2 regions of the Microbacterium paludicola genome follow, and region 2 is predicted to be linked to the other one. Evidence: predicted binding sites of a transcription regulator. Region 2 holds the regulator's gene; the other holds the start of a gene.
The links. Region 2 encodes HspR, which represses chaperone genes until heat shock. Its sites were predicted from a motif close to AAGTTGAGTCNNNNNGACTCAACTT; they were not measured.

Region 1 (4,413 bases), on a different contig from region 2:
AGGATCGGCGAGCCGAGGTTCGACGTCAGGATCAGGATGACGTTCTTGAAGTCGACGGTGCGACCCTGCCCGTCGGTGAGGCGTCCATCGTCCATCACCTGCAGCAGCACGTCGAACACCTCGGGATGGGCCTTCTCGACCTCGTCGAGCAGCACGACGCTGTAGGGACGCCGCCGCACGGTCTCGGTCAGCTGCCCGCCCTGCTCGTAGCCGACGTAGCCGGGAGGGGCGCCGACGAGGCGCGAGACCGAGTGCTTCTCGCCGTACTCCGACATGTCGATACGCACCATCGCGTGCTCGTCGTCGAACAGGAACTCGGCGAGCGCCTTGGCGAGCTCGGTCTTTCCCACGCCCGTGGGGCCGAGGAACAGGAACGAGCCCGTGGGACGGTTCGGATCGCTGATGCCCGCGCGCGAGCGGCGCACGGCGTCGGACACCGCGCCGACCGCCTCCTTCTGCCCGATGAGGCGCCGGCCGAGCTCGGCCTCGAGGTGAAGCAGCTTCTCGGTCTCGCCCTGCAGCAGCCGCCCGACGGGGATGCCCGTCCACGACGCGATCACCTGGGCGATGTCGTCGTCGGTGACCTGCTCGTTCACCATCCGCGGCTCGTCGGCGCCGGCCTCCGCCTGGCGCTCGGCCTCGGCGAGCTGCTCCTCGAGCTGCTTGATCGTCTCGTACTGAAGCTTCGACGCCTTCGCGTAGTCGGCCTCACGCAGGGCGCGGTCGCGCTCGGTCACCGCTTCGTCGAGGCGCTTCTTGAGGTCGCCTACGCGGTTCAGGTCGCCGCGCTCGCGCGCCCAGCGCGCCTCGAGCTCGGCCAGCTCGCGCGAGGACTCCTCCATCTGTTCGCGCAGCTTGGCGAGTCGCTCCTTCGATGCAGGATCCTTCTCCTTCTTGAGCGCGAGCTCCTCCAGCCGCATCCTGTCGACCTGGCGCTTGAGCTGGTCGATCTCGACGGGGGAGGAGTCGATCTCCATCTTCAGGCGGCTCATCGCCTCGTCGATCAGGTCGATCGCCTTGTCGGGCAGCTGCCGGCTCGGGATGTAGCGGTTGCTGAACGCCGCGGCCGCGACGAGCGCGCCGTCGGTGATCGTCACCCCGTGGTGCGCCTCGTACCGGCCCTTGAGCCCGCGCAGGATGGCGACCGTGTCCTCGACGGACGGCTCGCCCACGTACACCTGCTGGAAGCGGCGCTCGAGAGCGGCGTCCTTCTCGATGAACTCGCGGTACTCGTTCAGCGTCGTCGCGCCGATCAGGCGCAGCTCGCCGCGCGCGAGCATGGGCTTCAGCATGTTCGACGCCGCGACGGATCCCTCTCCGCCGCCGGCACCCATCAGCACGTGAAGCTCGTCGATGAAGGTGATCACCTGGCCCTCCGACTCGGTGATCTCCTTCAGGACGTTCTTCAGCCGCTCCTCGAACTGGCCGCGGTACATCGCGCCGGCGACGAGTGCCGACATGTCCAGGCTGATCAGGCGCTTGTCCTTCAGGCTCTCGGCCACGTCGCCCGCGACGATGCGCTGCGCGAGGCCCTCGACCACGGCGGTCTTGCCGACGCCGGGCTCGCCGATCAGCACGGGGTTGTTCTTCGTGCGGCGGGTGAGCACCTGGCTCACGCGCCGGATCTCGCCGTCGCGTCCGATCACGGGGTCGAGCTTCCCCTGCCGGGCGCGCTCGGTCAGGTCGATGCCGAACTGCTCGAGTGCGCTCTGCTGATCCTGCTGCTGCTCTGCCACTGCCGCCTCCGAAGCCCTGCAAACTTGAGTCGCTTTCGCTCAAGTTTATCGGATCGAGGCGGGTCGCGGAAGACGTCGCCGGCTGCGGCGTGCCCTCCGAACGGTGGACAGACACGCGGCGGCGCGGCCGCCATCCTGGAGGGATGACCACGCTCCCGTCGCCGCGGCTTCCCGCGCGACCGTCGCGGCCGCACGTCGGCAGCATGGTCATCACGCCCGCGCAGGTCGCCGCCGGCATCGCGGTGTTCGGCCTGCTGTACGCCCTGTACCCCCTCCTGTTCGTCCACGGGGTCGCGCACATGGGCGTGATGCTCGGCCTCGCGATCGCCGGTTTCGCGGGAACCGTCGCGATCGTCCTCGGCGGCATCGGCGTGTTCTTCGGCTCATCCCGGCGCAGGGGCCTCGTCTGCATCGCCGTCGGAGCCTTCGCCCCGCTCGCGACGCTGGCCGCGATCCTGCTGTTCCTCTGACCTCGGCGTTCGCTAGCCTGACCCCGTGACCGCACCCGAGTACCCGCCGCCGCCCGCGACATGGAACGCCCCCGCCGCGCGACCCGCGAGCCGGGGCGTCGCGTCACTCGTCGCCGCCGGGTTCGCCGCGGGCGTTGTGCTGCTGGGGTTCGTCGCGATCTTCGTGCTCGCCGCGGCCGTCAGCTCGGGCGACCCGACGACCGTCGGGCTCTCGTCGCTGCCGACGCAGCTCGCGAGCGCCCTGCTGGGGATCGGCGCCATCGTCGCCGGGTCGATCGGGATGGCGTCGCGCGCGCGGTTCGTGCTCGCCGGCGTCTCCGTCGGCGTGGGCCTCGTCCCCGTGATCTCGGGCTTCGTCACGATCCTCGAGTTCATGATCCACGCCGCGACCTCGGTGCTGTGAGGAGCAACGGATGACCGCTGAGCCCTACGCCCCCGCCGCGCCTCCGGTACGCGCCAACACCTTCGCGATCGTCGCGATCAGCATCGTCGGCGCGCTCATCCTCCTCAGCGCCGCGAGCAGCTTCCTGCCGATCCTGTCGTACGAGCTGCAGTGGTCGTACGCCACGGTGAGCGCCGTCGTCGCGATCGTCTCGCTTGTGCTCTCGCTCGCCGGCGCGGCGTGCGCGTTGCTCGGCCTCCGGCACCCCCGCAAGGGGCTCGCTGCCATCGCGCTCGGGTACTGCATGTTCGTGCTGATCCAGCAGGCGCTGTGGGCCGGGGTGTACCCGACAGTCGTGCAGCTCTTCAGCCGCTGACCCCGCCGCTGGGCACGGGCGGTCAGGCCGCGACGACCTCGCGGGCCTTCTTCGTCTCGGGCGGGCAGGCGAACCGCGCGCGGTAGGCCGTCGGCGTGGTGCCGAGCACCCGCGAGAAGTTCTGGCGCAGCACCGCCGCCGATCCGAAGCCGCACTCGTCGGCGATGCGGTCGAGGCCCCACTCGGTCTCCTCGAGCATCCGCTGCGCCTGGATGATGCGCTGACGCGCGAGCCACGCCGCCGGCGTGGTGCCGTAGTCGGCCTTGAACCGGCGCGCGAAGGTGCGCGGCGACATGTGCGCCCGGTTCGCGAGCTGCTCGACGGTCAGGTCGCGGTGGAGGTTGGCGACGGCCCAGTCGGCAACCGGCGCGAGCGAGAGGCCGGTCTGGTCGGGCATCGGCTTCAGGATGAACTGCGCCTGCCCTCCCTCGCGCTGCGGCGCGACGACCATCCGGCGCGCGATGCGGTTGGCGGCCTCGGCGCCGAGCTCCTGGCGCAGCAGGTGCAGGCACGCGTCGAGCCCCGCCGCGGTGCCGGCGCTCGTGATGATGCGGCCGTCCTGCACGTAGAGCACGTCGGGATCCACCTCGACCCGCGGGTACATCCGCGCCATCGTGTCGGCGTACAGCCAGTGCGTCGTCGCACGGCGACCTTCGAGGATGCCCGCGGCGGCGAGCACGAACGCGCCGCTGCAGACGCTGAGGATCCACGCGTCGCGCTCGACGGCGGAGCGCAGGATGGCGGCGACCCGGGTGTCGATCCGTCCCCACGCCGACTTCGGCTGCGTCGAGACCACCACGAGGTCGGCGGTCTCGGCGAAGGTCAGGTCGTCGGTCACGTTGATCGAGAAGCCGAGATTGGATGTGACGGCTCCCGGGTCGGGCGTGACGATGCGGAAGTCGAACTTCTCGATCCCCTCCGCCGTGCGGTCGAGGCCGAACGCCTCGCAGGCGACGCCGAACTCGAAGGGCGCGAACCCCTCCTGCACGATGCACGCGACGGTCTTCATGAGGGGCTCCTGAGGGATGGAGTGAGGGTGGCAGTATTCCTGCGGGTTATGGCGATCCTGCCACTGTTGGCAGGATCCGCGCAAGCGCAGGATGACTGCCATGATCCTTCTCATCCTTCTCGCGATCCTGTCGGTCGTCGCGGTCGCCGCCACAGTGCACGAGGTGCACGTCGACGGCTACCGCGCGCTGCGCACGGATCCGCGGCGCCTGGTGCGCTGAAACCGCTGACGCTCGCGCCGGCCTCAGCGACCCGTGGCGACGCGCGCGTAGACCTCGACCATCGCTGCCGTGCGGGACGACTGGCGGAACCTCGCCGGCATCCCGGGGTCGGGCACGGGCGCCGTTCCCGCGGCGATGTCGGCCGCGGCACGGGCAAGGGCCGCGGCGAGCGCGCGGATCCGCCCCTGCTCGTCGGCGGGCGCCTCCACGCGCCACACTC
Region 2 (4,413 bases):
ATCGCCGAGAAGGTGCGCGGCGTGGCCGAGCGCATGGGCCTCGTCGCCTACGGCGCCGCGGGCGAGGCGTTCGACCCGCAGCAGCACGAGGCGATCTTCCAGCAGCCGGTCCCCGGTACGACCGAGGCGACGATCCTCGAGGTCGTCGAGCTCGGCTACCGGCTCGGCGACATCGAGCTGCGGGCCGCGAAGGTCGTCGTCGCCGTCCCGGCGGAGTAGTTCGACATCCGGGTCGGCTCGGCCCGTTTCGACTCGCTCCGCTCGCTCAACGAACAGTGTTGGTTGAGCGAGCGAGCGAAGCGACCGAGTCGAAACCGCCAAGCCTTACGAAGAGGTGGAAATGGCCAGTCAGGACTGGTTCGAGAAGGACTTCTACAAGGTCCTGGGTGTGTCGAAGGACGTCAGCGCGGCCGACCTGAAGAAGACGTACCGCAAGCTCGCGCGGCAGTATCACCCCGACTCCAAGCCGGGGGACACGGCGGCCGAGGCGAAGTTCAAGGAGATCAGCGAGGCGTACTCGGTGCTCTCCGACCCGACCCAGCGCGAGGAGTACGACCAGCTCCGCGCGATGGGATCGGGCGCGCGCTTCACGGCGGGCGGCTCGAACGGCGGCTTCGACGACGTGTTCAGCGCGTTCACGCAGAACCGCGGATCCGCTCAGGACTTCGACGACATCTTCGCCATGTTCAACCAGGGCGGTCGCGGCGGACGCTTCGGCCAGAGCGGATTCGGCAACGGCGGCTTCGGCCAGCCGAGCGGCGGCTTCCGCGGCTTCGGCGGACCGCAGAAGGGCGGCGACGTCCGAGCCCGCACGACGATCGACTTCGTCACGGCGGCCAAGGGCGAGACGATCTCGCTGCAGAGCGAGGACGGCAAGCCGTTCAAGATCAAGATCCCGGCCGGCGTGGCCGACGGGCAGAAGATCCGCCTGCGCGGCAAGGGCCGTCCCTCGCCCGACGGCGGCGAGCCCGGCGACATCGTCGTCGAGATCGCGGTGCGGCCGCATCCGGTGTTCACGCGCGAGGGGCTCAACCTGCGCGTCGTCGTGCCGGTGACGTTCGCCGAGGCCGCGCTCGGCGCGACGATCGAGGTGCCGACGCTCGGCGGCGATCCGGTGAAGCTGCGCGTCGCGCCCGGCACGCCGTCCGGCCGCGTGCTGCGCGTCAAAGGCCGCGGCATCGTCTCCCAGAAGGGCACCGGCGACCTGCTCGCCGAGGTGCAGGTGGTCGTGCCGAGCCACCTGAGTGACGAGGCTCGCGAGGCGCTCGCCCGCTTCGTCGAGGTCGGCCCGCAGGGCAACCCGCGCGCCGACCTGATGGGCAAGGCGTCGGGCTGATCGGTCGTTGAGTGAGGGAGCGCAGCGACCGAGTCGAAACGGTGCAGCCGAGCCGACGGCGATGATCACCGCGTTTCGACTCGCTTCGCTCGCTCAGCGAACGGATAGTTGGACACACGGCACGAGCGAGAGGAGGACGGGATGAGCGACACGTACGAGATCGACGAGGACGCGCCCGTCTTCGCGATCGCCGTGGCCGCCGAGCTCGCGGGGATGCATCCGCAGACCCTGCGTCAGTACGACCGGATCGGCCTGGTCGTGCCGGGCCGCACGCGCGGCGGTTCGCGGCGCTACTCGGCCCGCAACATCGCGCAGCTGCGCGAGGTCGCGAAGCTGTCGGGTGAGGGGATGAGCCTCGCCGCCATCGCGCGCGTGCTCGATCTCGAGGACGAGGTGCGCGACCTGCGCCGCCGCGTGCGCGACCTCGGGCACGCGCTGCAGGCCGAACGCGCCGCCCGCCCGGGCGCGCGCGTCTTCGCGGCCGGGGCGACGGGATCCGTCGTCACGCTGCGCGCCGGCACGCGCGTGCGCCGCAGCGCCGAGCTCGTGCTGTGGACGCCTCCGCAGCAGCGCTCGCACGAGGATGGAGACCGATGAGCCCTGTCACCTGGCGGACGCTCGGCGAGACCGCGCCGATCTGGCCGGGCTGGGAATGGCCCCTCGGCGCCACCTGGACGCCGGCGCGGACGAACTTCGCCGTCTACGCGCCGAACGCGACGAGCGCGCAGCTCTGCCTGTTCGACGAGGACGACCGCGAGACGCGCTACGAGCTCACCGAGCAGACGCTCGGGATCTGGCACGGCGCCCTGCCCGAAATCCGCCCCGGGCAGCGCTACGGCTACCGCGTCGACGGACCGTGGGACCCGAAGAACGGCTACCGGTTCAACCCGCACAAGCTGCTGCTCGACCCGTACGGTCTCGCGACCAGCGGCACGATCATCGCCGAGCAGCCGATCTACGGCGCGCGGGAGGGCGAGCCGGCCGTCCGCGACCTCACCGACTCGTCCGGATACACCGCCCGCAGCGTCGTGGTCGATCCGTCCTTCGACTGGGAGGGCGACGAGCTGCTCGGCACACGCTGGCGCGAGACGGTGATCTACGAGCTGCACGTGAAGGGCTTCACGAAGCTCCACGACCGCATCCCCGAGCAGCTGCGCGGCACGTACGCCGGGCTCGCCCACCCCGCCGCGACCTCCTACCTTCGCGACCTCGGCGTCACCGCGGTCGAGCTGCTGCCCGTGCAGCAGTTCTTCTCCGAACCGGCGCTGCTCGACCGCGGGCTGACGAACTACTGGGGCTACAACACGATCTCGTACTTCGCCCCCGATGCGTCGTACAGCTCGTCGGGCGACCGCGGCGGCCAGGTCGCCGAGTTCAAGAACATGGTGAAGGCGCTTCACCGCGAGGGCATCGAGGTCATCCTCGACGTCGTCTACAACCACACCGCCGAGGCCGGCCCCGACGGTCCGACGCTGTCGTTCCGCGGTCTCGACGACCGTGGCTTCTACAAGCGGGTGCTGCCGGATCCCGCCCACGGCGGCTTCGACGACCGCTACTGGGACGTCACCGGCTGCGGCAACACGGTCGACGCGTGGAACCCGCTCGCCCTGCGGCTCATCCTCGACTCGCTGCGGTACTGGGTGACCGAGATGCACGTCGACGGGTTCCGGTTCGACCTCATGTCGGCCCTCACCCGCACCGGCTACGACGTCGACTTCAACTGCGCCCTGCTGATCGCGATCGGCCAGGATCCGATCCTGCGTCACGTCAAGCTGATCGCCGAGCCGTGGGACGTGTCGATGGACGGGTACCTCGTCGGCCGGATGCCGCCGCAGTGGGCGGAGTGGAACGACCAGTACCGCGACACGATCCGCGACTTCTGGCGGGGGGGCGCCCCCATCCACGCCGTGGCGACGCGCCTCGCCGGATCGAGCGACCTCTACGCCGACGACGGCCGCACGGCCTCGAACAGCATCAACTTCATCACCGCGCACGACGGGTTCACGGTGCGCGACCTGGTGTCCTACGACCACAAGCACAACGAGGCGAACGGCGAGGACAACCGCGACGGCACGGACAACAACCGCTCGTGGAATCACGGCGTGGAGGGCGAGACCGACGACCCCGCCATCCTCGCCCTGCGGCGCCGGCAGGCGGCGAACCTCATGGCGACCCTGTGCCTGTCGAACGGCGTGCCGATGCTCACGGCGGGCGACGAGCGCGGCCGCACGCAGGGCGGCAACAACAACGCCTACTGCCAGGACAACGAGATCTCGTGGATCGACTGGGGCGCCGACAACGCCTGGCTCGACGTCTACGAGGTGACGAAGGCCGCGCTGCGCCTGCGCCGCGAGCACCCCGCGCTGCGCCAGCGACACTGGTTCGAAGGGCGCCCCACGATCGCCGCGGGGCCGAGGGACCTCGTCTGGCTTCACCCCGCCGGACGCCCGATGACCGACGGCGACTGGGGCGACGCCGGGCTGAAGGCCGTCGGCATGTTCGTCTCGGGCCGCCCGCTGCGCGAGCCGGGGCCTCAGGGCCAGCAGATGCTCGACGCGTCGTTCCTGCTCTGGTTCAACGCGCACGACCACGCGATCGAGGTCGCGCTCCCCGAGAACGAGTGGGTGCGCGTCGGCGAGGTGGTGCTGTCCACCGATCCGGACGTCCCCGAAGGATCCCGCATCGAGGCCGGCACCTCGATGAGGCTCGACGCCCATACCGTCGTGGTGGTGCGTTCCCTCTAGGCGTTCTTTTCAGAAGCGGCTCGCACGGGTGGGTGGTTTGGGCTCGGTCGCTTCGGCTCGCAAGCTCGCTCAGCAACCGGTGGGGTAAACGTGCGGCGTGTGCACCTTTGCGCACCTCGTTCCGTGCGTTTGCCGCACCTTTGCGCGGGCCCACCCCGGTTATCGAGCGAGCGGAGCGAGTCGAGATGACGGCTCGCACGGGCGGGCGGCTTGGGGTCGGTCGCTTCGGCTCGCTGGCGCTCGCTCAGCAACCGCGCTGGGGGTACCGGCCCTTGGCCTCACCCCGGTTATCGAGCGAGCGGAGCGAGTCGAGATGACGACTTGCACGGGCGG

Region 1: ABD161_RS01270 (ATP-dependent Clp protease ATP-binding subunit) is a predicted target of HspR. The motif match lies at 1,758-1,782, and genes of this name have one in related genera.

The regions. Positions count from the first base shown of each region.
Region 1 covers NZ_BAAANG010000001.1:252,434-256,846, reverse strand. The annotation lists gene ABD161_RS01270 (ATP-dependent Clp protease ATP-binding subunit) at 1-1,736, opposite strand, end outside; gene ABD161_RS01265 (hypothetical protein) at 1,880-2,206, shown strand; gene ABD161_RS01260 (hypothetical protein) at 2,232-2,609, shown strand; gene ABD161_RS01255 (hypothetical protein) at 2,620-2,964, shown strand; gene ABD161_RS01250 (GlxA family transcriptional regulator) at 2,987-3,973, opposite strand; gene ABD161_RS01245 (glycosyltransferase) at 4,217-4,413, opposite strand, start outside.
Region 2 covers NZ_BAAANG010000005.1:83,388-87,800, reverse strand. The annotation lists gene grpE (nucleotide exchange factor GrpE) at 1-219, shown strand, start outside; gene ABD161_RS05675 (DnaJ C-terminal domain-containing protein) at 341-1,336, shown strand; gene ABD161_RS05670 (heat shock protein transcriptional repressor HspR) at 1,478-1,933, shown strand; gene glgX (glycogen debranching protein GlgX) at 1,930-4,080, shown strand.